2 regions of the Streptomyces sp. NPDC052910 genome follow, and region 1 is predicted to be linked to the other one. Evidence: riboswitches for the same ligand, from Rfam matches in the RefSeq annotation. Region 1 holds a riboswitch; the other holds the start of a gene.

Region 1 (7,431 bases):
AGCTGCCCGGCGTGCTGGACGCGTCGGGCGCCTGGCACGGCACCTGGGTCGAGACCGCGCCCATCGAGAACAAGGGCGGCCGGGCCGTCGCCGTCCACACCCGCCGCGCCCCCGACCCGCAGGCAGCCTTCCGCGCGCTGGAGAAGCCGCTGGCCGAACTGGCCGCGCGGCACGGGCTGATCGTCGAACCCGGCCGGCTGGTGCTGGAGCTGCGCCCGCCGGGCATGGACAAGGGCGTCGCCCTCGCCGACCACGTCCGCGCCACCGGCGCCGACTGCGTCCTGTACGCCGGGGACGACCTCGGCGACCTGGCCGCGTTCGACGCGGTGGAGCGGCTGCGCGCCGACGGGCTGACCGGCGTCCTGGTGTGCAGCGGCAGTACCGAGGTCTCCGAGCTCGCCGACCGGGCGGACCTGGTGGTGGACGGTCCGAAGGGTGTGGTGGGGCTCCTGGAGGCGCTGGCGGACGGAGTGACGGCCGAGGGCTCGGGGGAGTCCGGGGCGCCTGGCGCCTGAGGGGCCCGGGAGCCTGAGGGGCCCCGGCACCTGAGGGGCCCTCGGTGCTTGAGGGCCCCCGCCACCCGCTTCCGTCCTCCCGCCTCCGCCCCTCCGCTTCCTTCGGCCCCGCTTCCGTCAGTTCCGCTTCCGTCGGCCCCGCTCGGCCTCAGCCGTCGTCCGGGTCGGTCGCCTCGCGGCGTCCCTTCCCGTCGTCGTTGACGCCGACCGCCGCCAGCGCGGTGGTCCAGTCCCGGGCTATGGCCTGCTGTGCCTTGCGCAGGTCCGCCTTGCCCGAGCAGATCGCGCTCTTCAGCTTGGTCTCGACGACGTCCTTGGGGTTGTTGGGGCCCGCGCCCTCCTTGTGGCCGGGGGAGGGCGGCTCGACCCACAGGTTGCGGGGGTCGTTGGGGTCGCCGCCGAGCTGGAGGCTGATGAGGTGGTCGTACTCGGCTTCGCGGAGCGACTTCTTGTAGCCGTAGGAGGCGGCGTTGGCGGTCTTCTCGCGGCCGGTGATGTTCGTGGGCGGCCTGATGTCCTTGGTGTAGCCGCCACGGCAGATGGTCGTCTTGAGGGTGTCCGGGGTGACCTTCGGATTGGTGGCCCCGGGGGTGCACTTGGGATCGGGCAGCGGCTCCTTGGCGGCGGTCCAGCGGTAGGTGCACGTACCGGGGGCGGGCTGTTTCTGCACGGTGTACGAGGACTGCGGACCCGGCCCGGCCGGCACCGTCCCGTCGCCCGGGGCGGCGGGACCGGCGGAACCCGAGGAGCCTGAGGAACCCGAAGGGGACGGCCGTCCGGAGGTGGCGGCCCCCTTGTCCCCCTTGGATTCCGTCTTCCCGTCGTCGGATCCGGACGAACAGCCGGACGTCGTCACGGCGAGGGCGGCGGCCGTTGCCGCCGCCAGGGCGACCCAGCGCGGTGCGATCGACATGCTCCGATGCCTACCCCGCCGCACCACCCGTCAGCCGTGCGGACGAAGCACGACGGCGCGAACGGGAGTCCGCCCCGCGCCCGGGCGCCCCTTCCGCCCCCGTCACCGCGTCAGGGCCGCAACGCCCGCAGCGCGTCGAGCTGTTCGAGGAACCAGCGCGCGGGGGGCAGGGCCGTCGCCGCCGCGGCCAGCCGCTTGCACCGGTCCGCGCGCTGCCCCGGGTCCATCAGCAGCGCCTCGTGCAGGGCGCGGGCGGTGGCCTCGACGTCGTACGGGTTGACGACGAGCGCGTCCGCGCCCAGCTCCGCCGCGGCACCCGCCTCCCGCGACAGGACCAGCGCGCAGCCGTCGTCGGAGACGACCGGCACTTCCTTGGCCACCAGGTTCATGCCGTCGCGGATCGGGTTGACCAGGGCCACGTCCGCCATCCGGTAGGCCGCGAGGGACCGTGCGAAGTCGTCCTTGACGTGCAGGGCGACCGGCTGCCAGCCGGGTGTCCCGAACTCCTCGTTGATCAGGCCGGCGACGCGTTCGACCTCCGCCGTGTAGTCGCGGTAGACGCCGAGGTCCTGCCGGGAGGGGTAGGCGAACGCGATGTGCACCACGCGCTCGTGCCACTGCGGGTGGTCCTCCAGGAGCCGCCGGAAGGCGTGGAGGCCGCGGACGATGTTCTTCGACAGCTCGGTGCGGTCCACGCGGACGATCGTCCGGCGGCCGGCGCCGACCTGCTCGCGCAGGGCGGCCATCCGCTCCTCGACGTCCGGGCGGTGCGCGCGCTCGCGCAGGAAGGCGGCGTCCGCGCCGAGGCCGTGGACGCCGAGCAGGGTCGTCCGCCCGTCGAGGCGCACGGCCGTCGCCGACCCGTCGTCCGCGCGCTCGACCTCCGCGCCGAGGACGTCGGCGCAGCAGGCGGCGAACGCGTCGGCCCAGCGGCGGGTGAGGAACGCGGCGCGGTCCCCGCCGAGGATGCCGCGCAGCACCTGCGCGGCGACGTCGTCGGGGAGCATCCGGTAGTAGTCCGGCGGCGCCCACGGGGTGTGCGAGAAGTGGCCGATGCGCAGGTCGGGGCGGCGTTCGCGGAGCAGGCCCGGCACCAGCGTCAGGTGGTAGTCCTGGACGAGCACCACGGCGCCCTCGGCGGCCTCCTCGGCGAGCGCGTCGGCGAAGGCGGCGTTGTACGTCTCGTAGGCGGCCCACTGCTCGCGGAACGCGGCGTCGAAGACGGGCTCCAGCGGCGTCTGGTAGAGCAGGTGGTGGACGAACCACAGCACCGAGTTGGCGATGCCGTTGTACGCGGCGGCGAACGTTCCGGCCGGGATGTCGAGCATCCGTACGCCGTAGCCGCCGGTGTCGGCGGGGTCGAGGCGGCGGCCCGCGCGGCGGGCGGCGAGCCGGTCGCCCTCGCCGAGCGCGGCGCAGACCCACACCGCGCCGGAGTCCGTCCCGATGGCGCTGAGGCCGGAGACCAGGCCACCGCCGCCCCGGCCGGAGGTCAGGGAGCCGTCCTCGGCGACCCGGTAGGAGACCGGGCCGCGGTTGGAGGCCACGACGATGGGGGCGTTCTGCACGTGCTCAGCGACCATGACGCGAGCCTTGCCAGCCCGCCAACCGCTCAAACGTACGCCTCCCCCTCTTGCGCGCCGCCCGCCTACGCCGCGCGGTGCCGCGCGTACTCGGGGACCTGGGCCATCGGCGGGCGCTCCTCGGTGTCCACCGGGTACGTCCGCGGAACGAATCCGTCCGCCGTGCGCTCGAACTGGGTCAGCTCCGGGCGGACCAGCGGTTCGCGGCCCAGCCGCACCTGGGCGGTGCGGTAGATGGCGGCGGCCATCCGGCCCAGCGCCCGCCCGTCCTGGTGGCGGTGCTTGCGCACCCCGACGTCGACCTGGGCCAGCGAGTCCAGGCCCACCGCGTGCAGCGCGTCGACGAGCAGCCCGAGCTCGACGCCGTAGCCGACGGGGAACGGCAGCCGTTCCAGCAGCGAGCGCCGCGCCGCGTACTCGCCGCCCAGCGGCTGCACGAAACCGGCCAGCCGCGGCCAGTGCAGGTTGAGCAGCGGACGGGCGACCAGCTCGGTGACCCGGCCGCCCTGGCCGGCCGCCTCGCCCAGCGGACGGTCGTACATCGCCTTGACGAAGGCCACGTCCGGGTCGGTCAGCAGCGGGCCGACGATGCCGGAGACGAAGGCGGACGAGAAGTCGCGCAGGTCGGCGTCGACGAAGCAGACGACGTCGCCTGAGGTGACCAGCAGGGACCGCCACAGCACCTCGCCCTTGCCGGGAACCGCGGGCAGCCCGGGGAGCACGGCGTCCCGGTGCTCGACCCGGGCCCCGGCCGCCCGGGCGGCCGCCGCCGTGCCGTCCGTCGAACCGGAGTCGAGGACCACCAGCTCGTCGACGAGCGGCACGTCCTCGGTCATCAGGTCGCGGCGGATCGCGGCGACGATGTCCCCGACCGTGGCCTCCTCGTTCAGCGCGGGCAGGACGACGCTGACCGTGGTGCCCGTCTCGCGCTTCGCGGCGAGCAGCCGGTCGAGCGGGCGGTCCGCCGCGGTCCAGGACCGCCGGGACAGCCAGCGCTCCACCTCTTCCAGCACGTGAACGACTCCTCGCTTCTGGTCCGTCTCGCGGTGCGGACTGGCCCTCTCGCCACGCCGCACCTTCCGTTACAGTCTTGAACAACGCGGAGCACGCCCGTATGTCGGGGGTGCCGCGCGCACAAACGCCTGGGCCGCGCCCAGTGCCATACCGCTCATCCAGAGGGGCAGAGGGACACGGCCCGTTGAAGCCCCGGCAACCCTCCAGCCGGTCTCCTCGTGAGGCTCCCGGCGGGGAAGGTGCCAATTCCGTCTCGTGGCGAGGTTCGCCACGGGGAAGATGAGGAGAAAGGGCCTCGCCTCCATGGCTGTGCAAGCCGTCGAACGCGCCACTTCCGCCGCCGCTTCTTTCGGTCCCGCCGTCGCGCTGTCCTGCCGCGAGTGCGGCGAGCGCGTCCCGCTCGGACCGGTCTTCGCCTGCGCCTCCTGCTTCGGTCCGCTGGAGGTCGCCTACGAGCTGCCGCTCGGCGACCCCGAGGGGCTGCGGCGCCGTATCGAATCCGGACCCGCGAACATCTGGCGGTACGCGCCGCTGCTGCCCGTCCCCGCCGACGTCGCCTCCCGGCCCAACCTGGAGCCCGGCCTCACCCGGCTCGTCCGCGCCGACAACCTCGCCCGCGAGCTCGGCGTCACCGGCGAACTCCACGTTAAGGACGACTCCGGCAACCCCACGCACTCCTTCAAGGACCGCGTCGTCGCCGTCGCGGTGGAGGCCGCCCGCGCCTTCGGCTTCACCACGCTCTCCTGCTCCTCGACCGGCAACCTGGCGGGCGCGGTGGGCGCGGCGGCGGCCCGCGCCGGCTTCCGGTCCTGCGTCTTCATCCCGCACGACCTGGAGGCCGGCAAGGTCGTCATGGCCGCCGTCTACGGCGGCGACCTCGTCGGCATCGAGGGGACGTACGACGACGTCAACCGCTTCTGCTCCGAGCTCATCGGCGATCCGCTGGGCGAGGGCTGGGGCTTCGTCAACGTCAACCTCCGCCCCTACTACGGCGAAGGATCCAAGACCCTCGCCTACGAGATCTGCGAACAGCTCGGCTGGCGGCTGCCCGACCAGCTCGTCGTCCCCGTCGCCTCCGGCTCCCAGCTCACGAAGATCGACAAGGGGCTGAAGGAGCTCATCTCCCTCGGACTGGTCGAGGACCGCCCCTACCGGATCTTCGGCGCCCAGGCGGAGGGGTGTTCGCCGGTCTCCCGCGCCTTCAAGGACGGCCAGGACGTGGTGCGTCCCGTCAAGCCCGACACCATCGCGAAGTCCCTGGCCATCGGGAACCCGGCCGACGGGCCGTACGTGCTCGACATCGCGCGGCGTACGGGCGGAGCGGTCGAGGACGTCACCGACCCGGAGATCGTGGACGCGATCCGGCTGCTCGCCCGGACGGAGGGCGTCTTCGCCGAGACGGCGGGCGGCGTGACGGTGGGCGTCACCCGGAAGCTGCTGGAGGCCGGGGCGCTGGATCCGTCGTTGACGACGGTGGTGCTGAACACGGGGGACGGACTGAAGACGCTCGACGCGGTGGCGGCGGGGCCTTCGGCGGTCATCCGGCCGAGCCTTGGGGCCTTCCGGGAGGCGGGGCTGGGGTAGGGGGCGGGGGTTCGCCCCAATCCCACCCTTTCACCGTTTCTCGCGGGGGCTGTGCCCCCGCACCCCCCGCGGGGAGGCCCTGGGCGTTCGGGGCTGCGCCCCCGGCCCCCGAGGCCCGGGTTGTGCCCCTGGGTTCGAGGGCGGGGCTGCGGGTCCGTTCCTGCCCGGCGACCGGGTCGCGCCCCCGGCCCCGGCCCCGGCGTTCGCTGTGCGCCCACGGTGAGCGTGCGGGACCGCGACCCTACGCGCCGAGGTGCGGGGCCGGGCGTTCCGGGACCCGGCCATCGGGCCGGGCCCGTGCCGAAGGGCGCGGGAGTCGGGCCCCCGGCCTTCGGGGGATTCGGGGCTGTGCCCTGGGTTTCGGCGTGGGGGCGGGGCTCGCGTGGAGCGTGCGGGCCTGGGCCCCGGCGCCCCGGGGCCGGGTTCGCCCCGCCGCCGAGGCGCGGGCCGGCCGTCCGGGCCGGGGTCCGCTCAAGCACGGGGAACGGCGTCCGCGCTCAGGGCGTAAGGCCGCGCCCTGGGCGCGCTCGGCCGAACGGCCCCCTCGCGTGGAATGGGCGCCGCCCGTGAGGGCGCGCCGGTGGGGGGTGCGGGGGCGGAGCCCCTGCGGGAAACGGTGAAAGGGCGGGGGTGGGGCGTCTCCCTCCCGGCCGGGCGCGACGCGTGCCGCATGGAAACAGCACTCCTGAACGAATCAACGAACGAACGACCGATCATCAGTCAGCCGATTGGAAAGGCAGCCCCATGAGCGTCACCGTCCGCATCCCCACCATCCTCCGCACCTACACCGGCGGCCGAGCCGAAGTCCCCGCCCAGGGCTCCACTCTCTCCGAGGTGATCGGCGACCTGGAGAAGAACCACCCGGGGATCGCCCGGCGCCTCCTCGACGACGCCGGCAAGCTGCGCCGCTTCGTCAACGTGTACGTCAACGACGACGACGTCCGCTTCGAGGGCGGTCTGGCCGCGGCGACGCCGGACGGCGCGGGCGTGTCGATCATCCCGGCGGTGGCGGGCGGCTGAACGCCCGCGCCCGCGACGGCGGAAGCCGCGCGCCGCGCCCGAATCGGGAATCGCCCCGGCCGTTAAGCGGACGGGGCGATTCCGTCTGTTGAACCGCGATACAGTTGGGACGTTCCCTCTTCGGTGTCAGAGCCGAACGCATATGAGAACCCGTCAAGTTGCGCAGCAATTACGTGCGCGAATTGTCGGGTTGGCCGGCGTATGTCCGGCCCGACTTGCCCTGGAACCTCCCCAGTTGGCCGGTTATCGCCCCTCGGCGGTGCCGGTATTTCTCGTCCGTCTGACCTGTTGCAGACGGCATCCGTGCAGATACATTCAGCCGCGGTCGACGCGTTCCGGCGCACACCCCTAGGTGTCACAAGGGGTGAGGTCTGACCCGGGTCCGCGAAGTGCGGTCCTGCGCAAGGGCCAGTAATAGGGGAGTTAGGCATGGCTCAGGGCACCGTCAAGTGGTTCAACGCGGAGAAGGGGTACGGCTTCATCGCGGTCGACGGTGGTGCGGATGTTTTCGTCCACTACAGCGCGATTCAGATGGACGGCTACCGCACCCTGGAAGAGGGGCAGCGAGTCGAGTTCGAGATCTCGCAGGGCCAGAAGGGACCTCAGGCCGACATGGTGAGGGTGACCGCCTGACCGCGGCGCATCGACCACCGATCGCTCAGTCTGTCGAAGGGGCCCGCGCCGGGAGGCGCGGGCCCCTTCATGCTGTTGTACGGGCGGAGGCGGTAGCGGTGGCGGTGGCGGCGGTGCGGCGGCCGGGCCGCGGCGGGCGGGCGCGGGCAAGGCGGGCGAGTCCGGCAGG
Region 2 (7,431 bases), on a different contig from region 1:
CTTTTCTCCTCGGCCGCCGCGACCGCGCGCTGGGCGCGCGGGCACGACGGGGTACTTCACGACAACCTGATGGGATGATCACCGCGCGAAGGTTCGAGGCCAGACCTTAGTGACCCTCATATGATCGGTTCAAATCCCCTGGGGGAAATCGTCGCTCGGCGCTCACGCCGTTGACGAGCGGCGAAGCCGCGACAAGGGAGGGTCCGGGGGCGCAGCCCCCGGGAAACGGTGAAAGGGAGGGTCAGGGGCTCAAGTCCGCGCCAGCCGGCGCAAGAGCAGCGCCGACGCCACCGGCCGCGCCCCCGCCTTGGCGACCCCGTCGGCCACCTCCCGGTCGGTGGAGACCACGACCACGGGCCGCCCGGGCGGCTCCGCCCGGACGAGCTGGCGGATGAGCTCGTCCGCCGTCACCCCGGGCTTGCTGAAGAGCACGCGCACCCCGCGCGGCGGCGCGAGGAGCACGGGGGCGGCCAGCTCGGCGCCGTCGAAGACGCAGGTCATCTCGGCGCCGGTCTGCGCGGCGAGCATGGAGAGGCCGCCCAGCAGCCGCAGCCGCTGCTTGTCCAACGGCATCGTGGGATAGCCGGACTTGGTGACGTTGTAGCCGTCCACCACGAGGTGCGCCTGCGGCAGGGCGAGGAGTTGGTCGAGCAGCGCGGGGTCGGTCTCCGACAGGGCGCGGGCCGCGATGTCCTTGGGGGTCATCCGGCCCGGCTCCACCGCGTCGACCAAATCGGCCGGGTGGACGGAGGTGGGGGGCAGGGCGAGTTCGCGGCGCAGCCCCTGGGCGGCGTCCAGGACGGTGTCGAGCAGCAGCCGCAGCCGCATGTCCTCGACGCTGCGGCCCTCGCGGACCGCCCGGCGGCTCGCCTCCAGGGCGGCCTCGGCCTCCGCGAGCCGCGCCTTGACGCGCCGGGTCTCGCCCAGGGCGGCGGCCAGTTCGGCGGCGGCCTCCGACCGCAGGGTCTCCAGCTCGGCGTGGGCCTTGCGGAGGGCCGCCTCGCCGCGCCGCACGTCGTTGAGGGCGCTCCGCAGCTTGCGGTGCAGTCCCTCGCCTTCCTTGCGTACGGTCTCCAGCTCGGCGCGGGCCCGGTCGGCCTCCGCGCGGGCCTCGCCGCGCACCCGGGCGAGCTCCTCGCGGAGCTGCCGCAGTTCGCGCTGGGCCTCTTCGCCGGCCCGCTCGGCGCTGGCCCGCTGGGCCTCCTCGCCGGCGGCGGTGACCAGCTTCACCCAGCCGGGCGGGCGCAGCACGAAGGCCATGGCCGCGACGTCCTCGGGGTCCGCGGCGGCGGGCGGCGAACCGGCCTCCAGGGCGCGGGCCAGCTCGGAGCCGGTCTCCCGGAGCCGGGCCGAGACCCGCTGCCGGAACGCGGTGTCGGTCTCGACGGCCGCGGCCATGGCGTTGCCGGCGAACTTGGCGCGGCGGGCGGGGGTGAAGCGGGCGTACTGGCGCAACTGAGCGGGGAGTTCGGCGACCGTCAGCCCGCCGAACGCCTCGGCGACGAGTCCGATGACGCGCCGCCGGATGCCCTCGGGCAACGGGCGGTCGAGCACCTCGCCGACGCCGTCGGCCCGGCCGTCGTCACCGGCCGTCTCCTCGTCGTCCGTGTGCTCCACCACGCGTGTCCGCTCCGTTCCTCAGCTCGTCCCCGGACGGTCCACCGGTCCGATCCCGTCCACCGCGTCACTCCCGCCACGACGCACCGACCCGATCGTCCCACCGGCCGGCCCCCCTCCCGTGCCCCGTCCCGCCACGGCGGCCGCGCGGGGCGCGCCGGGGCGTGCGGGGTGCCCGCACGGGGTGCGGCGCCACCGGGTGGTGGCGGTCGGCCCGGGAACGTCCATGGGTGCCGTCCGTCCTGTTCATGGCATACGGGGTGCGGGGCGTTCGTCGTAACCCTACGGCCTGCCCGACCCGCGACGGGTTGGGACCGGCACGAGCCGGAGCGACCGGCGAGGCTCTCCGTACCGCTTGCCCCGGTACGCCATGATCTGCCCATGATCGTAAAGGCAGTGCGGCGGGACCGGCCCCGCACCCCCTGGGTCACCCGCACCATCCTGGCCGCCTGCTGCGTGGTCTTCCTCCTCGGTCCGGCGTCCGGCCTCGATCCCTCGTACGGCACGGGGCCCGACCTGGTCGCCGCCCAGACGTCCTACTTCGCCCGCTGGGGCGTGGTGCCCGACGAACTCTGGCACGGGCTGCCCAGCTCCCTCACCACCCCGTTCACCGCCCTCTTCGTCCACGGCAACTGGCTGCACCTGCTCGGCAACATGCTCTTCCTCCACGTCTTCGGGGCGATGACCGAGGAACGCATGGGCCGCCTCTCCTTCGCCCTCTGCTACCTCGTCACCGGCTCCCTCGCCCTGCTCGGCTACGCGGCCGCGCACGCCCACTCCGCCCAGTCGCTCGTCGGAGCCTCCGGAGCGATCTCCGGAATCCTCGGAGCCTTCCTCCATCTCTTCCCGCGGGCCCGGGTGACCAGCCTCTTCCCCTTCCTCTTCTTCCTCCCGCTGCGCTTCCCCGCCTGGGCCGTCCTCCTCTTCTGGTTCGCCCTCCAGTGGCCCGGCGTCGGCGCCCCCGACGACCGCCCCGGCGTCGCCTACCTGGCCCACGTCGTGGGCTTCGCCCTCGGCTTCGGCTTCGCATGGGTGTGCCGGGAACGGCCGGTTAGAGTGAAATCCCCCGTGAACGACGCGGCCGGGTCCACCGAAGGAGACAGAACGACGTGATCACCTCGATCGTGCTCATCAAGACGGACGTGGACCGGATCCCCGAGATCGCCGAGCAGATCGCCGCGCTGGAGGGGGTGAGCGAGGTGTTCTCCGTGACCGGGGCGTACGACCTCATCGCGATGGTGCGGGTGGCACGGCACGACGATCTCGCGGAGGTCATCCCGGGGCGGATCAGCAAGGTGCCCGGGGTGGCGTCGACCGAGACGCACATCGCGTTCCGTACGTATTCGCAGCACGATCTGGAGGCGGCGTTCGCGATCGGGCTCGACAGCTAGACGCTCCGCGCGGGACGCCTGCGGCGGGCTGTGCCCCGGTCCCACCCCTTCGCCGATTCCTGGGGGCGAGCCCCCAGACCCCCCCCTGCCGCGGCTTCGCCGCTCGTCCTCAAGCGCCGGACGGGCTGAAGTCAGCCCGTCCGGAGGGGCCGCGACCCCCAAGCGGCTACTGCCGCGCCAACTCCCCCACTGCCCGCACAAACCGCTCGATGTGCTCATCAGGCGTCCCGACACCGAAACTCACCCGGACCGCCGACCCCGAGCGCTCCCCGAGAAGCACCCGCACCAGCGGATGAGCGCAGAACAACCCGTCCCGCACCCCGATCCCGTATTCGGCGGAAAGCGCCCCCGCCAGCGCGGAACTGTCCCACCCCTCCACGACGAACGACACCACCCCCACCCGCGGCGCGTCGTCCCCGAAAAGGGAGAGGACGCGAACGCCCGGCACCGCCGCGAGCCCGCTCCGGAGCCGCGTGAGCAGCGCCTCCTCCCGGGCGGCGAGCCGCTCGAACCCGGCCTCCGTCAGGGCGCGGCAGGCGGACGCGACCGCGTGGGCGCCGATGACGTTGGGGGTTCCCGCCTCGTGGCGGGCGACGCCGTCGTGCCACTCCACCTCCGGCGGCGCGCCGGCCGCGCCCCGGCGCACGCTGCGCGTGGCGCCGCCGCCGGCGAGGTACGGCGCGGCGGACCGCAGCCAGTCCGCGCGTCCGGCCAACACCCCCGCGCCGAACGGCGCGTAGAGCTTGTGGCCGGAGAAGGCGACCCAGTCGACGTCCAGTTCGCGGATGTCGACCGCGCGGTGCGGCGCGAGCTGGGCCGCGTCGAGGACGACGCGGGCGCCGTGGGCGTGGGCCGCGGCGGCGAGTTCCCGGACGGGCCACACCTCCCCCGTCACGTTGGACGCGCCCGTCACGCAGACCAGCGCGGGCCCGTACGGTTCCCGGGCGGCCAGCGCCCGTTCCAGCGTCTCGACGGCCTGCCCGGCGCTGCGCGGCGCCTCCAGCCAGGTCAGGGGCGTCTCGCCGGTCTCCGCGCGGCGCGTCCAGGGCAGCAGGGCGGCGTGGTGCTCGGTCTCGAAGACGAAGACGCGGGTGCCGGCGGGCAGGGCCGCGGCGAGGAGGTTGAGCGAGTCGGTGGTCGAGCGGGTGAAGACCACCTGGTCGTCGGCGCGGCAGCCGAGGAACGCGCCGACCGTCGCCCGGCTGTTCTCGAACAGTTCGGTGGAGAGCCGCGAGAGGTACCCCGCGCCCCGGTGCACGCTGCCGTAGTACGGCGCGTAGGCGGCCACGTCGTCCCACACCCGCTGGAGGGCGGGCGCGCTCGCCGCGTAGTCGAGGGCGGCGTAGGTGACGTCGCCGCCGCCGGCGACGGGGACGCGGACGTCCCGGCCGAGGACGGGCAGCGGCAGCGAGGGCGAGGAGGCGACGGGCCGGGCGGCGGTGGCGGGAACGGCGGCGGAAACGGCGGAGGACATGACGAACTCCCGTGGAAGGCAGGCGAGATCACTGCACGGCAGCACGGCGGCGCAGGAGAAGAGGAATGTGCGGGCGCGGAGAAGGGGCTCTCGGCCCTAGCGCATTCGCTTGATCACGGAAGGAACTCCCTCGACGACCAGGATCCCTGGCGAGGGATCCGCGCTTGCCGCAGACCTCACTGCCTGCGGCCCGGTCATCACCCGGGGCACCCCGCCACGGACGGAGGGTTGCCGGACAGCGGGCCGGGGCCTGTGTCGCTGTCACTCGTGACCTGGTGGGGAGTATGGCATAGGGGGTCGGGGCGGGAAAAGCGGGGTCCGCGATGCGGACGGCTCACGCCGTGGGGGTGCCCCGGTCCCTCCCTTTCACCGTTTCTTGCAGGGGCTGCGCCCCCGGACCCCCGAAACCGCGCTCCGCGCGGTTGTCCTCAATCGCCGGACGGGCTGAAGTGCGCGCCCAGGGCGGCACTATCCAGCCCGTCCGGCGATTGAGGACGAGCGGCGAAGCCGCGACAAGGGGGTCTGGGGCGCAGCCCCAGGAAACGGCGAAAGGGAGGGACCGGGGCACCCTCACCCCCCGTTGCTCACCCGCACCCACCGCTCCAACGCCGCCCGAGCCGCCCCCGAGTCGATCGACTCGGCCGCCCGCGCCATCCCCGCCGCGATCCGCGCGACGAGCGGCTCGTCGGACGGCTCCAGCGCCGCCAACGCCGCCGCCGAGTTCAGCAAAACCGCATCCCGCACCGGCCCGGTCTCACCGGCCAGCACCCGCCGCGCCACGTCCGCGTTGTACGACGCGTCGGCGCCCCGCAGCGCTTCGACCGGCACCAGCTCGATCCCGACCTCCCGGGGATCGAAGTGCTCCTCCCGCACCACACCGTCCCGTACGACCCACACCCGCGACGTCGCCGTGGTCGTCAGCTCGTCCAGCCCGTCGTCACCGCGGAACACCAGCGCCGACGATCCCCGTTCGGCGAGGACGCCGGCCAGGATCGGTGCCATCCGCGCGTCGGCGACGCCGGTGGCCTGGGCGCGGACGCGGGCCGGATTCGTCAGCGGGCCGAGGACGTTGAACGTCGTCCGGACGCCCAGTTCGCGGCGGGCGGCGGCGACGTGCCGCAGCGCGGGGTGGAACTTCACGGCGAAGCAGAAGGTGATGCCGGCCTCGTGGGCCACCTCGACGACCCGCTCCGGGGAGAGGTCGAGGTTGACGCCCAGTTTCTCCAGGACGTCCGAGGCGCCGCTGGCGGAGGACGCGGCCCGGTTGCCGTGCTTGACGACCTTGACGCCGGTCCCCGCGACGACGATCGACGACATCGTGGAGATGTTCACCGTCTTGGCGCCGTCGCCGCCGGTGCCCACGATGTCCACGCTGGGGCCGGGCACCTCGATGAGGTTGGCGTGCGCGTACATGGCCCGGACCAGGCCGGAGATCTCGGCGACGGTCTCGCCCTTGGCGCGCAGGGCCACGGCGAAGCCGGCGATCTGGGCGTCGGTGGCGGCGCCGCGCATGATGCGGTCCATGGCCCAGGCGGTGTCGTCCGCGCCCAGGTCCCGTCCGCCGAGCAGGGCCTCAAGGATGCCGGGCCAGGACCGGGACACCGTGCCGTCGCCGCCTGTCGGGGTCGCAACGTTCATGGTCCACGCTCCTGGTGGTCGGTACGGGGCCCCGTCCTCGCAGGGCACGTGCCCAGCCTAACCAGGTCCCGGGACGGCGAAGAGCCCCGTCCATGCGCTGGACGGGGCTCCTGCCGTGGCGATCAGTCGTGATCAGTAGAGGGCGGTCAGGGGATCAGTGGTGGCCGTGGCCGCTCGTGATCTCCTGGTACTCCTCCGCCGTGGCCTTGGGGACGAACTTGTCCTCCCCGTACATGCTCTTGGAGAGGCGCACCTTCAGCTTCTGGCTCGCCGACGCCTTGCGGGCGACGCCGTTCTCGTCGACCTCGGGCTCCAGCTCCAGCGGCTTGGGCTGCTCGTGCGCGGTGAGCGTGTGGAGCTGCTCCTGCGTCAGCGGCTCATGGACCTCCACGAACTCACCGTGCGGCAGGCGCTTGATGATGCCCGACTCGCGGCCGTGCAGCACCTTCTCCCGGTCGCGCCGCTGGAGGCCCATGCAGATCCGGCGGGTGGCGATGAACGACAGCGCGGGAACCACGAAGAAGCCGATGCGGACGAACCAGGTGATCGCGTTGAGCGACAGGTGGAAGTGCGTGGCCCAGAGGTCGTTTCCACCGCCGATCAGCATCACGAAGTACGCGGCGATCCAGGCGACACCGAAGGCGGTGCGCGTCGGAGCGTTGCGCGGGCGGTCCAGCAGGTGGTGCTCCCGCTTGTCGCCGGTCGCCCAGGACTCCAGGAACGGCCAGACGGCGATGGCGATGAGCACCAGCGGGAAGATGACCAGCGGGATGAACACGCCCAGGACCAGGGTGTGGCCCCAGATGTTGATCTCCCAGCCCGGCATGACACGGATCAGACCCTCGGCGAAGCCCATGTACCAGTCGGGCTGGGCGCCGGTGGACACCTGGTCCGGCCGGTAGGGGCCGATCTCCCAGATGGGGTTGATCGTGGCGATCGCCGCGATGGCCGCGATGGCACCGAAGACCAGGAAGAAGAAGCCTCCCGCCTTCGCCATGTAGACCGGCAGCAGCGGCATGCCGACGACGTTCTTCTCGGTCCGGCCGGGGCCGGGGTACTGCGTGTGCTTGTGGTAGATGACCAGGATCAGGTGGGCCACCACGAGACCGAGCATGATGCCCGGCAGCAGCAGGATGTGGACCGAGTAGAACCGCGCCACGAAGTCCCCGCCGGGGAACTCCCCGCCGAAGATCAGCATCGACAGGTACGTGCCGATCAGCGGCACGGACAGGATCGCGCCGTCCACGAAGCGGACACCGGTGCCGGAGAGCAGGTCGTCCGGCAGCGAGTAACCGGTGAAGCCGGTGAACA

What was found. A riboswitch is a leader RNA that binds a small molecule or an ion and turns the genes downstream of it on or off. The one in region 1 is predicted to bind S-adenosylmethionine.
Region 2: linked by a shared signal. The riboswitch ahead of ACZ6X9_RS12590 (aminotransferase class V-fold PLP-dependent enzyme) and the one ahead of thrC (threonine synthase) in region 1 are both predicted to bind S-adenosylmethionine.

The regions. Positions count from the first base shown of each region.
Region 1 is NZ_JBVJJR010000001.1:1,175,023-1,182,453, reverse strand. Features, by position in the region: gene otsB (trehalose-phosphatase) at 1-515, shown strand, start outside; gene ACZ6X9_RS05050 (hypothetical protein) at 664-1,428, opposite strand; gene ACZ6X9_RS05045 (alpha,alpha-trehalose-phosphate synthase (UDP-forming)) at 1,539-3,011, opposite strand; gene ACZ6X9_RS05040 (glucosyl-3-phosphoglycerate synthase) at 3,077-4,024, opposite strand; SAM riboswitch class I at 4,177-4,311, shown strand; gene thrC (threonine synthase) at 4,329-5,609, shown strand; gene ACZ6X9_RS05030 (MoaD/ThiS family protein) at 6,354-6,629, shown strand; gene ACZ6X9_RS05025 (cold-shock protein) at 7,059-7,262, shown strand.
Region 2 is NZ_JBVJJR010000003.1:356,881-364,311, forward strand. Features, by position in the region: gene ACZ6X9_RS12575 (NYN domain-containing protein) at 250-1,620, opposite strand; gene ACZ6X9_RS12580 (rhomboid family intramembrane serine protease) at 1,999-2,730, shown strand; gene ACZ6X9_RS12585 (Lrp/AsnC family transcriptional regulator) at 2,727-3,008, shown strand; gene ACZ6X9_RS12590 (aminotransferase class V-fold PLP-dependent enzyme) at 3,175-4,482, opposite strand; SAM riboswitch class IV at 4,638-4,755, opposite strand; gene trpD (anthranilate phosphoribosyltransferase) at 5,053-6,120, opposite strand; gene qcrB (cytochrome bc1 complex cytochrome b subunit) at 6,275-7,431, opposite strand, start outside.